Regions from separate parts of the Halomonas sp. 3H genome, predicted to be linked through region 3. Evidence: predicted binding sites of a transcription regulator. Region 3 holds the regulator's gene; each other region holds the start of a gene.
What was found. The regulator FNR, encoded in region 3, switches genes on or off when oxygen is low (the NO sensors DNR and NnrR bind a similar motif). The targets are predictions, from matches to a motif close to TTGATNTANATCAA.

Region 1 (6,670 bases), 1.9 Mb from region 3:
TGAAGCGCACGATGATGTGCGGCTGCCCGAAATACCCCAGGCCCCAGGTGACCGCGGAGAGCCAGCCGACGAAGGTCAGTCCCGCCGTCCACGACAGCAGGGTGGGGTCGACGCTATTGAGGGTCTCGGACGCCTGGGAGAAGCCGCCGCCGCCTTCGCCGAAGAGCACCACCGCCGGCATGATCACCAGCGCCAGCATCATGATGCAGCCCTGCACGAAGTCCGTCAGGCTCACGGCCAGGAAGCCGCCGACGACGGTATAGACCAGCACCACCCCCAGGGTGATCACCACGCCCATGGCGTAATCGCTCATGCCACCGAAGTTGTAGATGCCCGAGAACGCGCTCTCGAACAGCTTGCCGCCGGCCACCAGGCCGGAGGCCGTGTAGACGGCGAAGAAGATGACGATCACCACGGCCGACACCGTGCGCAGGGAGAGCGCCCGGGTCGGGAAGCGGTTGGCCAGGAACTCCGGGATGGTGATGGCGTTGCCGTAGTGAACCGTCTGTTCACGGAGGCGAGGTGCGACCAGGGTCCAGTTGAAGAACGCACCGACGAGCAGGCCGATACCGATCCAGGCCGAGCCCAGGCCGGAAACGAACAGCGCCCCGGGCAGGCCCAGCAGCAGCCAGCCGCTCATGTCCGAGGCCCCGGCCGACAGGGCCGCCACCTGGGGGCTGAGGGCGCGTCCGCCCAGCATGTAGTCCTCGGACGAGGACGTGGACTTGCGCATGGCATAGACGCCGATGGCGATCATGAGCGCAAAGTAACCAAGCAGGCTTATCCAGACTCCAGTAGCCATGAAGTACCTCCAGTTCATTGGGCCGGAGCAGGCTCCGGCCGGATGACGCATCTACCGTTCGGAGTCCGGTAGCGGCGCGGGTTTATTGTTGTCACTCCACCTTCGTCATGCGCAACGTGGCGCTGCCGCCTGTCACGCCAGGGGGTCCTGCTCGATGCGTGCCTCCTGTGGCAGTTCTTTCGTCAAGGGCGTTGGGGATGATGGGGTGTCTCCAGCGCAGCTGGATCGATCGGGTCCGTACGTTGTTGAAAAGCGTTGAGGAAAAGCGTAGCAGCCTAGCCGAATCACGCCGGCTCTTTCGCGGTGGAAAGGGGCCACGGTGGAGAGGGGCGAAGCGTCGAAGGGGGCGGCCGATGGGGAAAACCGGTCAGGGAGGGGGGCGCGCTGAGGGGTGACGCGGTTGAACCGATCGGGCGGGTAGCGCTCGACATGTCGAGCCCCCTTTGATGGGAAATGTAGTACTCATACTAGCGCCTATCGCGACGGTGGATCATTTCACGGTGTGTGAACGCTGCTCTGGGCCTGATGGGGAGCGACCGCATGCCGGTACCGCCTTCGCGCCTGCCAACGCAACGAGGCCCGCCGGTGGCGGGCCTCGTCGTGGGGTGAGGGGCGATCAGAAACGGTAGCTGATACCGCCCATCACCACCCAGGGGTCGATCTCGACCTTGCCAAGATCAGTGGTTCCCAAGCTGACATCGGTATCGATATCGAGATACCAGGCGGCGGCGTTGAGCGCCCAGTTGTCATTGATCAGCAGGTCGACGCCCACCTGGCCGGCGGCGCCCCAGGAGCTGTCGAGGTTCAGTTCAGCGCCTTCGATACCGATCGTCTCGCTGGAGAAGCGGGTGTAGTTGACGCCCACGCCGACGTAGGGCTGCACGCTGGCCGCGGTGCCGCCCAGCGGGTAGTACTGGACGGTCAGGGTCGGCGGCAGATGCTTGGTGGAGGCAGGAATCGTGCTGCCATCCGGAGCGGTCAGTGTGATGTCATGCTTGAACTGCTCGGCGGCCAGCAGCTCGACGCCGATCTTGTCATGGAAGCGATAGCCCAGGGTAAAGGCGAAGCGGGTATCGTCACCAACATCAGCGGCAAGGCCGTTATTAAGAGTTCCGTTGTCGCTCTTCGGTGCCACCTTGGCCACGCCCAGGCGGGTAAAGAAGTCGCCGGCGCCGTAGGCCAGGGCCTGGGTGCTGGTGGTGAAGGCGGCGGCGGCCAGGCCGGCGGCCAGCAGGGTGGGGAGGTGCTTGCGCATGGGGCGGCTCCTTGAGGTTCCGGGTTGAGCGTTGTGGTCTAGCCAGTCCCTGGCCTGCCAGGGTGACGGGAAGTTTAATCAAGCCGCCCGGGAACTTTCTTGACGCCGGTCAAGTGGTGCTGCAACGCACAAGGATCAGAGCATGGGAGAGACAAAAAGGACGCCGCCGGGCTGGGCCCGGCGGCGTCCTTCGTGACGGCGATTACCGCAGACGCTGTGCGGCGCGGCGCGGATCAGAAGCGCAGGGTCACGCCGCCGCCGATGGTCATCGGGTCCACCTTGGCGGTGCCGATGCGGTCGCCGTTCACGGAGATGCGCGAGTCGACGTCGGCATAGTTGGCGAAGCCGTTGAGCATCAGGTTGTCGGTGATGGCGAGATCCACGCCCACCTGGCCCACGGCGCCGTAGCTGCGACGGGCGTCCACGCCTTCCGGCTCGCCGGAGAAGCGGGTGTAGTTGAGGCCGGCGCCCACGTAGGGCTGCACGCGGGAGTCCAGGCCACCCATCGGGTAGTAGTTGACCAGCAGGTTGACCGGCATCCGGTCGATGGTGCCGGCAAGACCATCACCAGCAATCTCATGCTCGATCTTCTCGGAGCCGTTGAGCTCCACGCCGACCTTGTCGTGGAACAGGTAGCCTGCGCCGAGGGTGAAGCCGGTCTCGCCGCTGCTGACGCCGTCGAGCACCCCGTTGTCGGAGCGGGTATCGGACTTGGCGAAGCCGCCACGCACGAAGGTGTCGCCGGCGCTGTAGGCCAGGGCGGCCTGGCTGGCGAAGGCGCAGCTGGCGGCGATGGCGGCCGCGGTGATCAGTCGAGTGGTGCGCATATGGGGATCCTCCCTGTTGCTTCACGCGAAGTCGCGTTGCCGGAGCGTCCGGCATCCTGTGACCAAGGTATTATACGAAACACTGTTTCCAAATGTCCCGTCACGAGTGGTCAATAATTGTGAAAGTTCTTTTCCGCGGGCGCGCAGGGGAGGGGGCGGACACGAAGGCGCCGGGCAGGAGCCCGACGCCAGGGTAGGCCGGAGTGATCAGAAGCGGTAGGTGATGCCGCCGCCGATGGTCATGGGGTCGATCTTGGCCTCGCCGATGTCGGCACCGCCCAGGCGCACGTCGGCCGAGACGTCGGCGTAGCTGACGAAGCCGTTGAGCATCAGGCCCTGGGCCACGGCCAGGTCCACGCCCAGCTGGCCGATGGCCCCATAGCTGCGGCGCACGTCCAGTCCCTCGAGCTCCTCGCCGGAGAAGCGGGTGTAGTTGAGGCCGGCACCCACGTAGGGCTGGACCCGGGAGTCCATGCCGCCCATGGGGTAGTAGTTGACCATCAGATTGATCGGCATCCGGTCGACGCTGCCGATGGGGCCTCCGTCGAGGGTGAGGTCATGCTCGACCTTTTCCTGGCCGCTGAGCTCGATGCCCAGCCTGTCGGTCACGAGGTACCCCACGCCGTAGTAGAGGCCCCGCTCGTCGGAAACATCCAGGCGCAGGTTGTCGGCCGTCAGGTCGCCATTGTTGGACTTGACGTCGGTCTGGGCGATGCCGCCGCGAACGAAGATATCCCCGGCGCTGTAGGCCAGGGCCATCTGGCTGGCCATGGCAAAGCCGGCGGCGATGGCGGTGACGGTCAGGAGATTGGTTCTTTTCATCGGGTCGTTCCTCTCGTCGAGCTTGGTCGTCGTTCTGGGCGGCAGCGTCGTGCCTGAGGTCCTGCGTTCTTGTACAATTATGACTATAGAAACGATGTTTGCAAAAGTCTTGTAAAGTTTTTCGATGGCGCCCATAGCTACCCATGACTCGCGGTCATCGGCAGGCGCGCTCCCTTTTGGGGCACTCGGCCCCGTTGTCGGGCCTCGGGCTTGTACAACACTTGACGCGGCGCAGCGTCGGGGCTCGCGAGAACGGCGGGAATCGTCTTGACTGAAGGGAGCTGACAAGGAGAGCGCAGATGAGACGCGAGATGTCCCTTCGGCACCCGGCGTGGCGCGAGGCTGTTCCCCTGCTGGTTGCCGCCGGCCTGGCGGTCTGGCTGCTGCTGCAGCCACAGCTGGTCAGCGACCTGGCGATGCCGCTGCGCCTGCCGGTGATCCTGCTGGGCGTCTGGTCGCTGGGCGCGGCCTTCATGCGCCCGCTGGGGCTGGTGCCGCGGCGCCACTGGCAGCGCCGGGCCACCTCGCCGCCATGGAGCCTGGCGGCGCTGGCGCTGTTCACCCTGGTGTTGCTGGTGCGCGCCGCGATGATATGACGGCTCGAGGGAGCAGGGGCCGTCACGCAGGAAGCCGCCCTTCGGGGCGGCTTCCTGCGTCAGTGCGACGGGGCGGGGCCGGGGCCCCGCCCGGTCGGTCAGACCTGGTCGAAGGTGTCGAAGTCGGCCGTGATGGCGTCCGTCGGCTCCTCGGTGGCCAGGCTCGCCACCACGATGGCGATGTAGGCGAAGATCACCCCCGGCACGATCTCGTAGAGATCGAACAGCCCGCCGGAGAGCTCGGCCCATACCACCACGGTGACGCCGCCCACCACGATGCCGGCCAGGGCGCCCCACTTGTTCATGCGGCGCCAGTAGAGCGACATGATCAGCGCCGGGCCGAAGGCGGCGCCGAAGCCGGCCCAGGCATAGGCGACGAGGTCGAGCACGGTGGCGTCGGGGTTGAGCGCCAGCAGATAGGCCAGCACGGCGATGCCGATCACCGCGAAGCGGCCCACCCAGACCAGCTCGGTCTGGCTGGCGTCCTTGCGGAAGATCGCCTTGTAGAAGTCATCGGTCAGCGCCGAGGAGGAGACCAGCAGCTGGGAGTCGGCGGTGGACATGATGGCGGCCAGGATGGCGGCCAGCAGGATGCCGGCGATCACCGGGTGGAAGATCAGGTTGACCATCACCATGAACACCGTCTCGCCGTCGGCCAGGTCGCGCTGCACGAAGCCCACGCCGAGCAGGCCCACGGCGATGGAGCTGACCAGGGCGATGGCGGTCCAGCTCACCGCGATGCGGCGGGCGGCGGGGATGTCGCGGTCGCTGCGGATGGCGGCGAAGCGGGCGAGGATGTGCGGCTGACCGAAGTAGCCCAGGCCCCAGGCCAGGGAGCTGACGATGCCGATGACCGACAGCGCCTCGCCGGTGGAGGCATCCCGGAACCAGGCGAGCATGTAGTCGCTCTCGGCGGCCAGGGCGGCGCCGGCGCCGCTTGCCCCGCCCAGATCGCTGAAGGCGATGATCGGCACGATGGCCAGCGCCGCCGCCATCATCAGGCCCTGGATCAGGTCGGTCCAGGAGACCGCCAGGAAGCCGCCGATGAAGGTGTACATGATGATGGTCAGGGTGCCGATGGTGACGGCGATGCGGTAGTCGAAGCCGAAGACGGTCTCGAACAGCCGGCCGCCGGCCACCAGGCCCGAGCTGGTATAGAAGAGGAAGAACATCAGGATGAAGATCGCCGAGATCACCCGCAGCAGGTGCGACTTGTCCTGGAAGCGGTTGGCGAAGAACTCCGGCAGGGTCAGGGCGTCGCTGACCTTGAAGCTGTAGAGGCGCAGGCGGCGCGCCACGATCAGCCAGTTCAGCCAGGTGCCGACCAGCAGACCCACGGCGATCCAGCTGGCCGAGATGCCGCTGACGTAGGCCGCGCCGGGCAGGCCGAGCAGCAGCCAGCCGGACATGTCCGATGCCCCGGCGGAGATCGCCGAGGTCCAGGGGCCCAGCGAGCGGCCGCCGAGGATGTAGTCGGAGAGGTTGGTGGTGCGCTTGTAGGCGACGATGCCGATGCCGAGCATCAGCGCCAGGTACACCACGAAGGTGAAGCCGATGGCCAAGTTGTTCTGAACCATGAGGGGGTTCCTTCAGTTTATTGTCGTTACAGACGAGCGGGGTTCACTCGTCTCCCAGCGCGAGCAGTGACGCGTTTCCGCCCAGTGCGGCGGTATTGACGGTCACCGTCTTTTCCGTGGCGAAGCGCAGCAGGTAGTGCGGTCCGCCGGCCTTGGGGCCGGTTCCGGAGAGGCCCTGGCCACCGAAGGGCTGTACGCCCACGACGGCGCCGATGATATTGCGGTTGACGTACACGTTGCCAACGCGAATCTTCTGCGCTATTTCATCGGCGAAGGATTCGTTGCGGCTATGCACGCCGAAGGTCAGTCCGTAGCCCCGGCCGTTGATCGACTCGATCACCCGGTCGATCTCGCTGGCCCGGTAGCGCACGATGTGCAGGATCGGGCCGAACTGCTCCCGCTCCAGCGCCTCGATGCCGTCGATCTCGAAGGCCACCGGGGCGATGAAGGTGCCGTCGCCGGTCAGGGCCGGGTCCAGGCGGGTCTCGGCCACCAGGCGACCCTCGGCCTTGAGCTTCTCGATGTGCGCGGAGAGCCCGCGACGGGCGTCCTCGTCGATCACCGGGCCGACGTCGGTGCCCAGGTCGCGGGGGTCGGCCACGCGCAGCTCGTCCATGGCGCCGTCGAGGATCTCGATGACCCGGTCGGCCACGTCCTCCTGGAGATAGAGCACCCGCAGCGCCGAGCAGCGCTGCCCGGCGCTCTGGAAGGCCGACTGGATGACATCGGCGACCACCTGCTCCGGCAGGGCGGTGGAGTCGACGATCATGGCGTTCATGCCGCCGGTCTCG
Region 2 (6,670 bases), 1.5 Mb from region 3:
GGCGCCGGCGTCGCCCAGGGAGGGCGCACCGGCCTGGTGGCGGTGACCATTGCCCTGCTGTTCCTGCCCTTCCTGTTCCTGTCGCCGCTGCTGTCGCTGGTGCCGGGCATCGCCACGGCCCCCGCCCTGGTGCTGGTGGGCCTGTTCATGCTGGCGCCCATCGGCAAGATCGACTGGTCGCGCTTCGAACAGGCCTTTCCGGCCTTCCTGGCGATCATCCTGATGCCGCTGACCTACTCGATCACCCTGGGGATCGCCTTCGGCTTCCTCAGCTTCGTGCTGATCAAGCTGTGCACCGGACGCTTCCAGGACATCCGCCCGGCCATGTGGGTCTCGGCCGCGCTGAGCGTGGTGATGCTGGTCACCACCCAGTGACCAGCGGGGCCGCCAGGGACGGCGGCCCTCGCCGGCGCCGTGGGCTCAGCCCTCTTCCTGGCCCGGCGGCAGCGCGAGGATCCAGCTCACCAGGCGCTCGATGTGCTCCTCGGCAACCCGGCGATTGGGGGTCATGCGCTCCTCGCCCCAGTTGCCGCTGCCGCCGTCGCGCACCGTGGCCACCAGGCGCTCCAGCGCCTCGTCGTCGTCCCGGTAGCGCTCGGCCACGTCACGCCAGGCGGGCCCACGAAGGGTCTTGTCCAGGTCATGGCAGTTGAAGCAGCCGCTGTCCCAGGCCAGGTCGATCATTGCCTCGTCCTCCTCGACCGCATCGGCCTGGGCCGGGCCCGAAGCCAGCAAGGCGACCAGCAGGCTCGCCGCCAGACCGCTCATCGTCCCCCTACGCATCTCGCTTTCCTCCCAGCAGGGCATCCCCCACACGGAACACCGTCAGGGCCGCCAGCGCGGCGGCGAAGAGCATCGGCATGCGGTAGTCGGCCCGGGTCAGGATCCACAGGTGGGTCACGCCCAGCGCCGCCGCCACGTAGACCAGCCGATGCAGCCAGTGCCAGGCAGTGTAGCCCATGGCCTTCTGCATGCGTCGGAAGGAGGTGAGCGCCAGCGGCACCAGCAGCAGAAGCGCCGCCGCACCGTAGCGGATGTAGGGCAGGTCGACCATCTCCCGGCGGATCCAGGGCCAGTCCCAGAACTGGTCGAGGCCCATCCAGGCCAGCATGTGGGCCACCAGCCAGAAGAAGGCCCACAGGCCGATCTGGCGCCGCGCGACCATGACCCCGACCCAGCCGGTCAGGCGGAATGCCGGGCTGAAGGCAATCGTCACCAGCAGCAGGATCAGGCCGGTGCGGCCGGTGAAGTGGACCACCGCCTCGGCGGGCACCGCCCCCAGGTCGCCGAAGCACCACTGCCAGGCCAGCCACACCGCGGGCAGGCTGCCGGCCAGCAGCACCAGCAGGCGGAAGGCGGTGATTCGCTGTGACGCATCCAGCATCGGGGTTTCCCTGGAGTCAGAAGTGCTTGTTCAGGTCCATGCCGGCATAGAGCTCGGCCACCTCGTCGGCGTAACCGTTGAACATCAGCGTCTCGCGCCGACCGCTCTCGCCGATGCGCCGCTCGCGGGCCTGGGACCAGCGCGGATGGTCCACCTCGGGATTCACGTTGGCGTAGAAGCCGTACTCCTCGGGGTTCTGGTCGATCCAGGAGGTGGTGGGCGGCTCCTCGACCAGGCGGATCCTGACCACCGACTTGATGCTCTTGAAGCCGTACTTCCAGGGCACCACCAGGCGGATCGGCGCGCCGTTCTGGTTCGGCATCCTCTCGCCGTACATGCCCACCGCCATCAGGGTCAGCGGGTGCATGGCCTCGTCGATGCGCAGCGCCTCGCGGTAGGGCCACTCGATGATCGAGCGGCGCTGCCCGCGCAGGTTGTCCGGGTCGAGAATCGACTCGAAGACCACGTACTTGGCCCGGGAGGTGGGCCCGTGGCGCCTGAGCAGCTCGGCCAGGGGGAAGCCGATCCAGGGAATCACCATGGACCAGGCCTCCACGCAGCGCAGGCGATAGATGCGCTCCTCGAGGTCCTGGCCGGCGAGGATATCCTCCAGGGCGAAGGTGCCGGCCTTCTCCACCTCACCCTCGATGGCCATCGACCAGGGGTCGGTGACCAGCCGGTGGGCGTAGACCTCCGGGTCGCTCTTGCGGGTGCCGAACTCGTAGAAGTTGTTGTAGGTGGTGGCGTCCTTGACGTCGGTGAGCGCCTCGTCGCCGGCCAGCGACCGGCTCTGCAGCTCGCCCTCGAGCTGCCCGGCCAGGGTCGCCTGCCAGGCTCGGGCAGGGGGCGAGAAGAGCAGCCCCGGGGCGGCCGCCGCCGCGCCCAGCGCGGCGCCGCGTTTCAGGAAGCGCCGGCGCTGCTCGAAGAGCTCCCGGGGCGTCACCTCGGACTCGGGGATGGGGGGGTAACGGTAACGTGACATGTCGATCGTCTCAGGCCAAGGGATCGCGAGGGCTCCAGCTTCCCTGATGATACCGGGGCCGTCCAGTCGCGACCGTCAACAAAGGTCAAAAATTGATGTGGCTCAAGTCACCCCGTTATCCGACGGTTTTGCTGGGTTGATATGCATCAACCCCTGTCGCTAACTTGCAGGCATAAGGTTAAGCGGCCGTTATGAAAACCGCCGACCGAAGTCAACGCAACGAGGGGAACTGTCATGATCACCAAACGCCTGCTGGCCTCGGCCATCGCCATGGGCTCCGCCATTGCCATCGCCGCCCCGACCCTGGCCGACGATGGACTCGGCGACTATCGCGACCGCTTCGAGCCGCTGCCCCACTTCCCGCCGATCCCCGCCGACAACTCCCTGACTCCGGAGAAGGTGGAGCTCGGCAAGTTCCTGTTCTTCGAGCCGCGCATCTCCTCCAGCGGCGTGATCAGCTGCGCCACCTGCCATAACCCGGCGCTGGGCTGGGCGGACCGCATCCCGCGGGCCACCGGCCACGACGGCCAGATCGGCGAGCGCAACACCCCCACGGTGCTGAACTCCGGCTTCCTGGGCTCCCAGTTCTGGGACGGCCGTGAGCCGGACCTGGAGGGCCAGGCGCTGGGCCCGATCGAGGCCGACGTCGAGATGGCCATGGACCTGGACACCGCGCTCGAGCGCCTCACCGAGTTCGACCTCTACCACGACATGTTCGCCGAGGCCTACCCGAACGACGAGGACCCGATCAACGCCGACAACCTGGCCAAGGCCATCGCCAGCTTCGAGCGCACCCTGAACACTCCCAACTCGCCCTTCGACCGCTACCTGCGCGGCGACATGGAGGCCCTGACTGACCAGGAGAAGGACGGCATGGTGGCCTTCGTGGACAACGGCTGCATCGCCTGCCACCGCGGGCCGGCGTTGACCGACAGCCAGTTCCACCGCATCCAGGTGCCGGGCTCCAGCGACGTGGGCCGCTTCGAGGTCACCGGCGACGAGGCGGACAAGTACAAGTTCCGCACCCCGACCCTGCGCAACGTGGCCGTCACCTATCCCTACATGAACAACGGCGCCACCGAGACCCTCGAGGAATCCGTCGCCATCATGGGCAGGGAGATGCTGGGTCGCGACTTCGAGGAGCAGACCGTCGCCGACATCACCGCCTTCCTGCACACCCTGACCGGCGAGATGCCCGCCTTCGAGGTGCCGGCCCTGCCGTGACCCGAGGCCCTGCCGGAAAGGCAAGTCACAAGCAGAACCCCCGGCCCGGCCGGGGGTTCTGCTTGTGGGGTCAAGTTCTACGTTGCGGGGTCAATGCCTTGTCGGCGTCAGACGCTGTCCGCCAGCTGGCGCCGCAGTGCCAGGCGGCGCCGGTCGCTGACGAAGGCCGACTCGATGGCCGTGCCGGCCAGTTGGATGAAGATCTCCTCGGACCAGCCGAAGGCCTCGTGGCAGGCGAGATAGTTGGTGAGCAGGCCGCCGCCGAAGTAGGCCGGGTCGTCGGAATTGAGGGTGACGCGCAGCCCGGCCTCCAGCAGCTGCGGAAGGGGGTGATCCGCGAGGCGCTCCACCACCCTGAGGCGCACGTTGGAAAGCGGGCAGACGGTCAGCACCATGCCCTCGTCACGCAGCCGTGTCACCAGCTCGGGGTCCTCCAGGCAGCGCACGCCGTGGTCGATGCGGCAGACGTCGAGCAGGTCCAGTGCCTCGCGGATGTACTCCGGCGGCCCCTCCTCCCCGGCGTGGGCGACCCGCGGGATCCCCAGCCGGGCGGCCCGCTCGAACACCTCGACGAACTTGGAAGGCGGGTGGCCGCGTTCTGCGCTGTCCAGCCCCACGGCGTCGAGCATCTCCCAGTAGGGGGCGGCCTGCTCCAGCACGGCCATCGCCTCGGCGGCATCCCGATCGCGCAGGAAGGCCATGATCAGCGCCGTGGAGAGCCCCAGCTCGCGCTCGGCATGGCGCCGCGCCAGGCTGAGTCCTTCCATCACCACCGGTAGTTCGATGCCGCGCACCAGGTGGGCCTGGGGATCGAAGTGCATCTCGACATGCACCACGCCCTCGGCATGGGCGCGACGGAAGTAGTCCATGGCCAGGTCGTGGAAGTCCTCGGCGGTGCGCAGCACGCCCATGCCCTGGTAGTAGAGGTCCAGGAAGGACTGCAGGTCCTGGAAATCGTAGGCGGCACGGACCTCCTCGACCGAGGCGTAGGGCAGCGCGACCCCGTTGCGCTCGGCCAGCGCGAACATCAGCTCGGGCTCCAGCGACCCCTCGATATGCAGGTGCAGCTCGGCCTTGGGCAGACGCTTGAGGAAATCACGCATGGTTCAACTCGCTCCGGTGGTTTACCTCATCCTGATAGAGAATCGGCGAATGCGCAAAGCCTCCCCCTACAACCCACGGATGAAGGCTGCCAGGGCCTCGCGCCGATCGGCCAGCCGCGCCTCGGCCTCCTCGCGCTGCGCCTCGAGGCGAGCGATGCGTGCTTCCTGCTCTTCCAGGTCGGCCAGGTAGCGCTGTCCGGGCTCGCTGTCGAGCCCCACGGCGGCGAGGTTGTCGCGGATCCGGGCCTGATGGTCGGCCGCCCGCTCGAGGCCCCGCGCCAGCGCGTTCAGCTCGGCCTCCACCTCCGCGACGCCTCGGCGGCGTTCGATCAGGGTCGCCATGGCCTCGGCGGCCTGCGGGTCGGCGGCATCGCTCCACTGCAGCAGCAGCTCGGTGTCGGCCTGTGCCAGGGCCACGGTCTGGCTGCGGGTCAGCTCCTCGCGCGCCTCCAGCGTCGCGCTCTCCCCGGCCCCCAGGCTGACCCTGAGTCGCCGGTGGGTGGGCGTGGACTCGACCAGCGACTCGGCCTCGAACCGCCACCCGGCGCGCGCCGGGTGCTCGATCACCACCTCACGGGGGCGGCGCGCATCGCTCTGCAGGGTGTAGCGGGTGGTCACCCGCGACAGCCGGGTGGCCCTCAGGGTGCCGTCGACCAGGGTCACCCGCTCCAGCTGCTCCTCGGGCGTCGACTCGGTGTCGATGCGCACCTGGCGATCCGCCGCGAAACTCGCCAGCCGCGACTCCCCGGCGGGAATGCCCGGCAGGCTGACGTCGCCCACATGGCCCACCTCCGCCGCATAGACGGTGACGAGCCCGGGAGGCAGCCAGGTGTCGGTGGCGTTCTCCAGCCGCACCGCGGCCACCGGGTGCCGTTCGCCCCGCTCGGGCTTGAACAGCGAGAGCCGCTCGGCCGGCAGTTCGGCGTCCACATAAGGGACCGACAGGGTGCGCCCGGCCTCGAGGTCGACGGGGTCGGGCAGCGCCCAGGTGGCGGCGGTGTCACCCTGGGCTGCCGTGGCCTGGCGAAGGGGGCCGGAGAAACCACCCGTGGCATCGGCCGCCAGTGCCGCGGGGGCCGCTGACTCCCGTTCGGCCAGGGAGCGCTGGAGCCCCATGGCGCCCTCGTCGGGGCGTACCGGGGCGATGCTGTCGGCGGTGACCGGCACCTCGGTGCGCTGCGGCCAGTAGCGTTCCAGCAGGCGCTGGGTGAGGGTCACCGGCGCACCGCTGGAGAGCGTGACGGCCACCTGCTCCCAGTCGCTGCCGCTGGCGTTCTCGATCACCGCCCAGGCCTGGAGGCGGGCGGGCGCCTCGTCTTCTTCCAGCAGCAGCCGGTAGGCGGTCTTCCAGACCGGCGCGGCCACCACGTAGTAGAGCCCCACGTCACGCTCGCCCTCCCCGGCGAGCTCGATGGCGATGCGCCGCACCTCGTCGGTACGGCCGCGGCCGCTGACTTGTGCCGCCTGACGCAGGCGCTCGCGCAGGCTGGCGTCGAGGATCTCGAGGCGCGCGTCGGTGTCGAGGCGCAGGGTCATGACCACCCCCTCGTCATCCAGTACCGACAGGGTACGCTGCGCCTCCTGGCCGTCGCCGGCCGGCAGCTCGTCGACGCCCAGCAGCAATCCCTCGACGCTGCGCCCGGCCGAGGCGACGCGCACCGGCACGCCCTGAAGGGTGGCCGCCAGGCGCGGCACCGAGCCCATCTCGCCGGGGCCGAAGGGCAGCCGGCGGAAGGTCTCCTCCACGGCCGAGAGGCCGTCCAGGCGCATGCCCACCAGCCGTCCCGCCGGGTCGCGCACGACCAGGCTCTTGAGGATATCGTCCACCTGCTCCAGGGGGACCTCGAGGTGGACCACCCCGCTGCCGGAGAGCGGCGCGGCCCGCTGGTAGGCCGCCAGCCCGCCCGAGGAGAGCGTCACCGCCTCGACCCGCGACTCGGCGACCGCCGGCCCCGCCGCGCCGAGGGTCACGCCCAG
Region 3 (6,670 bases):
ACAGCAGCGGCCGGAACAGGATGGCGCATCCGTACGAGACGAAGGCCCAGACGATCAGACAGCCCGTTATCAGGCGGACGTTCGCCTTCCAGTAGTCGGCGGAGTCGATTTTCTCTTCTGCCATTGTCGTGTTCTCCACTTGTTCTTGAGATAGGGAACTTGCGCGGTCGGTTGAGGTGGCCCAGCAGGGCAATCGCACGTCGACAGTGACGGCAGCCGCCGGTACCTGTCGGGCGATGCTCCCCGGCGAGGGAGAGTCATCGTGGCCGGAGGCCGAGTGTCATGTCGCTGCCGGCCGGCCATCGGATAGCATTGTTGTCGTGCGATTGCCCTGCATGATGCACGGTGAATAGTGGGCAATGACTGCCGAAAATAAATCCCAGACTTTCGTATCATGAGAGAAAAGCGATTTAGCCGATTTCATTAAAATCCTTTATAATCAATGAAAAGGGTGATTGTTTCTGCCGGATTACAGGCGCCCATGTAGGCCGGCTAGGACGATGGTATAGGCCGCTGCCCATAGGACGTTCGTCTAGGTCATGGCCGGGTTGGACCATGGTCTAACGGGGAGGAGGGGGAGACGATCGTCTAGCTTTTGGGGAGAAAGGCGTTGTTGCTATCCTGCCAGTAGACGACCGAAGATCGGTCGTGATGTCGGATCAATGACGTTTCGCCTCAATACATCAACAATAACGCTGCGGCAGCCGCTGTGCCGCTCCCGAAGCACCTTGCCTTCCCCTGTCGCTTCCCGCCCGCTCCCGACCGGAGGCGTCCGGCATCGGCAGCCGAGGTAGTGCGAAGCTGGGAGGCAACGCCGGCCGCCCACGGAGGGCAGTCACATGGTCGAGGTCGATCTCTCCCAACCGCCGTTCACCTTCCTCGATGACGAGGGCAGGGAGCGGGTGCGCAGCGGCATCGACCTGGCCTACTTCGATCGCGACGAGATCATCCTGGAGACCGGCCAGCCAGGCGAGTATGTGTTCCTCATCCACAAGGGTGAAGTCGCCGAGCTGGATACCACCCTGCCGGCCGCTCGCCAGCGCATCGGCCACTACACCCGGGGCGACCTGTTCGGCGCCATCAGCATCCTCAACGGCAAGAGCCGCTACCGCTTCCGCGCCGAGCAGGAGAGCCTCTGCTACCTGCTGCCCAAGGCGCTGTTCCTGGCGCTGTGCGACGACTATCCGCCGTTCGCCGAGTTCTTCCGCCAGACCCTGACCCACAAGGCGCGCCTGCTGACCGAACAGCGTGCCGAGGGAGGGGTGACCATGGCAGGCTTCATGCTGGCCCGGGTCGACGAGTGCATGCGCGAGCCGCTGCTGGTGCCCGCGGCCATGACCATCGGCGAGGCCGTGGCCACCATCAACGAGCGCCATGCCGACAGCCTGCTGGTGGAGGGCGAGTCCGGTCCCGGCATGGTGACCAAGACCGACCTGCTCAATGCCCTGGTGCTCGAGGAGCGCGGGCGAGACAGCCCCCTGGCGGGGATCGGCAGCGCCGAGCTGATCACCGTCTCCCCCGGCCAGTACCTCTTCGAGGCGCTGGTCATCATGACCCGCCACAAGGTCGAGCGGGTGGTGGTGATCGAGCAGCGCCGCCCCGTCGGGGTGGTGGAGCTGACCGACGTGCTCAGCTACTTCTCCAGCCGCAGCTACGTGGTCAGCCTGCAGGTCGAGCAGGCCAACAGCCTCGAGGCGCTGGCGGCGGCCAGCCGCCGCACCCCTGAGCTGGTCAAGGCGCTGATGGCCCAGGGCGTCAAGCTGCGCTTCGCCATGGGGCTGCTGGCCGCCCTCAACGGCCGGATCATGAACAAGGCCTGGGGCTTTTTGATCGACGAGCGCTACCACCGCGACAGCTGCCTGATGGTGATGGGCAGCGAGGGGCGCGGCGAGCAGATCCTCAAGACCGACCAGGACAACGGCCTGATCCTGGCCGACGGCCTCGACTGGCCCGACTGTGGCGAGCAGATGCAGCGGCTGACCGAGACCCTCATCGAGCTCGGCTACCCGCCCTGTCCCGGCAACATCATGGTCTCCAACCCCGAGTGGGTGGGCACCGAGAGCCAGTGGCGCGCGCGCATCGCCAGCTGGGCCGGCAAGCGGGATGGCGACAGCCTGATGAAGCTGGCCATCATGCTCGACTCCCATGCGGTGGCCGGCAACCCGGCCCTGCTCGACCGGGTACGCGAGGAGCTCTTCGAACGCTGCTCCCGCGACGAGCTGCTGCTCTCCTACTTCGCCCGCACCGCCCTGCGCTTCTCGACCCCGCTGACCCTGTTCGGCTCCCTGAAGAAGCCGCAGCACGGCATCGACATCAAGAAGGGCGGCATCTTCCCGATCGTCCACGGGGTGCGGACCATGGCGCTGGAACGGCGTATCCGGCCGACCTCGACCCTGGAACGCCTGGATGCCCTGGCGGCGGATGGCAGGCTCGAGGCCAGCTTCGCCGAGGACCTGGGCGAGGCGCTGTCGCTGTTCACCGAGCTGCGCCTCAAGCAGCAGCTGGCGGGGCTGGACGGCGAGGCGGCGAGCCGCAAGCCCGATCGGGTGGTGGTCCAGGAGCTCTCGTCCCTGGAGCGCGACCTGCTGCGCGAGGCGCTGCATATCGTCAAGGACTTCAAGCAGCGCCTCTCCCACCGTTTCCATCTGGAGTATTCGTGACGCCGAGGCGACGTCCGAAGGAACGACAACGACAACGACTCAAGGAGACCCCGTCATGATCAAGGCCCTGCGGCGCGCCGCCGACCGTCGACGACACGCCAACGGTGACTACGCCTGGCTGTTCCACCCCTACACCGGTGACGAGATGGTGGTGATCGACACCGAGACCACCGGGCTGGATACCCGCACCGCGGAGCTGGTCTCGATCGCAGCGGTGAAGGTGCGCGGCGACCGGGTACTGACCAGCGACTCCCTGGACCTGCGCCTGGCGCGTCCCGCCAGCCTCTCCGGCGACTCGATCCGCATCCATGGCCTGCGCGGCATCGACCTGGACGGCGGCGAGGAGATGGAGGCCGCCCTGGCCCGCCTGCTCGACTTCGTCGGCAACCGGCCCATCGTGGGGTGGTGCCTGGACTTCGACCTGGCCATCCTCAACCGCGAGCTTCGGCCGCGCTTCGGCTTCGACCTGCCCAATGCCACCATCGATGTGGCCCAGAGCTACGCCCGCCGGCTGCGTCGCCGCCATCCCGAGGTCGATGCGCTGCCGCGCTTCGAGCGGGTGGCCGAACTGCTGGGGGTGCCGGTCATGGGACGCCATACGGCGCTGGGCGATGCGGTGACCACGGCGCTGATGTACCTGAGGCTGGATCGCGCGACGCAGCCGGCCGGCCTGTTCTCCTGACGTCGGGAGGGCGTCGCCTCGTGCCGGCGGCGGTGGTAGGATGGGCGCCCGTCAATTTCCGTCCGCTCTGGCAGCGCCTACGACCATGCAAGACGCCGTGATCTTCGATCCCCCCACCTCGGCTTCCCCTTCCCGGGACGCCGCGCCGGCCGAACCGGCCTCATCGACCCTCGAGGCCCTGGATGCCCGCGCCAAGCGCGAGTTCAACAAGCTCCAGAAGCGCCTGCGGCGTCAGGTCGGCAACGCGATCATCGACTACGGGATGATCCACGAGGGCGACCGCGTGATGGTCTGCCTGTCGGGGGGCAAGGACAGCTACACCCTGCTGTCGATCCTGCGCAGCCTGCAGCGCAATGCGCCCATCGACTTCTCGCTGGTGGCGGTCAACCTCGACCAGAAGCAGCCCGGCTTCCCCGAGCACGTGCTGCCCGAGTACCTCGCGTCGATCGGCGTGGAGTACCACATCCTCGAGCGCGACACCTACTCGGTGGTCAAGGAGAAGACGCCCGAGGGCAAGACCACCTGCGCGCTCTGCTCGCGGCTGCGTCGCGGCTCCCTCTACGGCTTCGCCGAGGAGATCGGCGCCACCAAGGTCGCCCTGGGGCACCATCGCGAGGACATTCTCGAGACGCTGTTCCTCAACCTCTTCTTCGGCGGCAGCCTCAAGGCGATGCCCCCCAAGCTGCTCTCCGACGATGGCAGGAATATCCTGATCCGGCCGCTGGCCTACTGCCGCGAGGCGGACATCGCCGAGTATGCGCGGCTGATGGAGTTCCCGATCATCCCCTGCAACCTGTGCGGCTCGCAGCCCAACCTGCAGCGCCAGGTGGTCAAGGAGATGCTTGCCGAGTGGGAGAAGAAGCACCCCGGTCGCCTGGAGAGCATGTTCAAGGCGGTGACCAACGTGGCGCCGTCGCAGCTGGCCGACCGTGAGCTGTTCGACTTCGCCGGGCTGGAGGAGAAGCAGCAGCAGTTGCTGGCCAACCGCATCGATATTCTGAACGAGCGATAAGCGCCGAGCGCGCCCGGCGCTACTTCGCCCCTTCCTCTTCGGCGACCTGGGTCAGGGCCTCGAGGTCGAGGATATGCACCTCGCGGCCGGAGACGGCAACCAGGCCCTGGCTCTGGAAACGGCCCAGGATACGGCTGACCGTCTCGACCGCGAGCCCCAGGTAGTTGCCGATATCGGCCCGGGACATGGAGAGGCGGAAGCTGTAGGGGGAGTAGCCGCGGCGCCGGAAGCGGTCGGAGAGGCCGGCGAAGAAGCTGGCCAGCCGCTGGTCGGCGGTCTTGCGCGAGAGCAGCCGCATCATGCGGCGGTCGTCGCGCAGCTCCTTGCTCATGCTGCGGTAGAGCTGGGTGCGCAGCTCCGGCAGCGACTCGGAGAGGCTGTCGAGACGGTCGAAGGGGATCTCGCAGACCGTGGTGGTCTCCAGGGCCACCACGGTACCGGGGTAGCGTGCCTCGTCGATGCCGTCGAGCCCCACCAGCTCGCTGGGCAGGTAGAAGTTGGTGAGCTGGTCCTCGCCGCTGCCCTCGGTGGTCACCTGCTTGAGGCTGCCCGAGCGGACCGCGAAGACGCTGGTGAAGGGGCTGTCCTGGCGGAACAGGGTCTCGCCCTTCTTCAGCGGCGCACGCCGGCGGATGATGGCGTCGAACTGGTCCATGTCCTGCACCTCGAGCGCCAGCGGCAGGCACAGCGAACTCAGGCTGCAGGTCTGGCAACGGGTCTCGTGCAGCAGGGAACGCCGCCGGCCGGTCAGGGTATCCGGCATGGCCGACTCCTCCTTGATCGTGATCATGCCGGTCATTATGGAGGAAACTGCGGTCAGGGCAAACCACCCCTAAGGAGGTAGCTGCCCCGCCCGGCCGGCAGCGGGTCCCGCCCGCTGCCGGTTCAGGCGCCCGGCGGAGGGTAGGCGTCGAAGGCCATGGCCAGCCGATGGATCAGCAGCTCGCCGGCAGCGGTGGCGACCAGCCGGCTGCCGTGGCGTTCGAGCAGCCCGTCCCGGCGCAGGGGCTCGAGGCGTTGCAGGGCATCGGCCAGGCTCGCTTCGGCGTCGACGCCGTGAGCGGTGGAGAGGGTCTCGAGGTCCAGCGCCATCCCGCACAGCAGCCGCTCGATGGCGTCGCCCCTCAGGTGATCGTCGGCGGTCAGGCGGATGCCCCGCGAGGTGGGCAGTCGGCCCGCGTCCAGGGCGGCCTCGTAGGCGGCCAGGCTCTCCGGGTTGCGGGCCAGCACCTCCTCCAGCTGGCTGACGGCGGCCACGCCCAGGCCGATGTGGTCCGCCGGGCCGTGAGGGGTGTAGCCCAGCGGGTCACGCCTCAGGGTGCCATTGGCCCGGGCGATGGCCAGGCTGTCCCCGGGACGGGCGTACTGGCCCATGCCGATGGCCACATAGCCGTCGGCCTCCAGCCGCTGCCGTGCGTCGAGGAGGATCATCAGCTGCGTCTGCCGTGACGGCAGGTCCTCGGCGCGGATCTGCTGCTGGGCGCGGTAGCGTTCCGGGAGGTGCGAATAGCGATAGAGCGAGAGCCGCGGCGGCGCCATCGCGATCATCTGGTCGAGGGTCTCGGCGAAGCTCTCGCGGGTCTGCAGGGGCAGGCCGACGATCAGGTCCAGGTTCAGCGAGCGGAACCCCAGCCGTTCGGCCTCGTCGACCAGCGACTCGGTGAGCACCCGGGGCTGGATCCGGTTGATCGCCTTCTGCACCCGCAGGTCGAGCTCCTGGACGCCCAGGCTCAGCCGGTTGAAGCCCAGCGCCTGCAGGTGGCGCAGGGTGAAGACATCGGCCTCCCGCGGGTCGACCTCGATGCTGTAGTCGCGCTCGCGTGAGCCCGAGAGTCCGAAACGGGCATCCAGGCGGTCGAACAGGTCCCCCATCTGGTTCAGGGAGAGGAAGGTGGGCGCGCCGCCGCCCCAGTGCAGCCGCTGGACCTCCCGCGAGGTCGCCAGGTGGCGGGTCAGCAGTACCATCTCGCGGTCGAGCCGGGAGAGATAGGGCTCGGCCTGGCGGTTGTCCCGGGAGGCGATGCTGTGGCAGGCGCAGAAGCGGCAGGCCTGGCGGCAGAAGGGCAGCTGCACGTCCAGCGACAGCGGGCGTCCGCCGTGGTTGCTGCGCTCCAGGGCCGCGGCGAAGGCGTCCGCCGTGAGCCCGTCGCCGAAGCAGGCCACCCGCGGGTAGGTGACATAGCGGGGGCCGTCGAGGTCATGGCGGCACAGGCGCGACAGGGCGCGGTCGGTGCGTGATGGCCCGACGCGAGTCGCGGTCTTCGCATGGGCGGGCATGGCGGCACTCCCGGCGGTGGATGTGCCTTGTATGCTAGC

Region 1: the regulator FNR is predicted to act here: its motif matches at 2,157-2,170, upstream of NFC98_RS12290 (OmpW family protein).
Region 2: the regulator FNR is predicted to act here: its motif matches at 2,503-2,516, upstream of NFC98_RS10095 (cytochrome-c peroxidase).

What each region holds. Positions count from the first base shown of each region.
Region 1 is NZ_CP100360.1:2,634,303-2,640,972, reverse strand. Features, by position in the region: gene putP (sodium/proline symporter PutP) at 1-802, opposite strand, end outside; gene NFC98_RS12290 (OmpW family protein) at 1,419-2,057, opposite strand; gene NFC98_RS12285 (OmpW family protein) at 2,291-2,884, opposite strand; gene NFC98_RS12280 (OmpW family protein) at 3,092-3,706, opposite strand; gene NFC98_RS12275 (cyd operon YbgE family protein) at 4,006-4,302, shown strand; gene putP (sodium/proline symporter PutP) at 4,401-5,879, opposite strand; gene putA (bifunctional proline dehydrogenase/L-glutamate gamma-semialdehyde dehydrogenase PutA) at 5,923-6,670, opposite strand, start outside.
Region 2 is NZ_CP100360.1:2,165,697-2,172,366, forward strand. Features, by position in the region: gene NFC98_RS10075 (NCS2 family permease) at 1-375, shown strand, start outside; gene NFC98_RS10080 (c-type cytochrome) at 421-783, opposite strand; gene NFC98_RS10085 (sulfite oxidase heme-binding subunit YedZ) at 776-1,384, opposite strand; gene msrP (protein-methionine-sulfoxide reductase catalytic subunit MsrP) at 1,401-2,366, opposite strand; gene NFC98_RS10095 (cytochrome-c peroxidase) at 2,601-3,590, shown strand; gene NFC98_RS10100 (adenosine deaminase) at 3,698-4,693, opposite strand; gene NFC98_RS10105 (DUF4139 domain-containing protein) at 4,760-6,670, opposite strand, start outside.
Region 3 is NZ_CP100360.1:693,104-699,773, forward strand. Features, by position in the region: gene NFC98_RS03320 (DUF4212 domain-containing protein) at 1-124, opposite strand, end outside; gene NFC98_RS03325 (putative nucleotidyltransferase substrate binding domain-containing protein) at 840-2,660, shown strand; gene NFC98_RS03330 (3'-5' exonuclease) at 2,716-3,342, shown strand; gene ttcA (tRNA 2-thiocytidine(32) synthetase TtcA) at 3,428-4,354, shown strand; gene fnr (fumarate/nitrate reduction transcriptional regulator Fnr) at 4,374-5,117, opposite strand; gene hemN (oxygen-independent coproporphyrinogen III oxidase) at 5,240-6,631, opposite strand.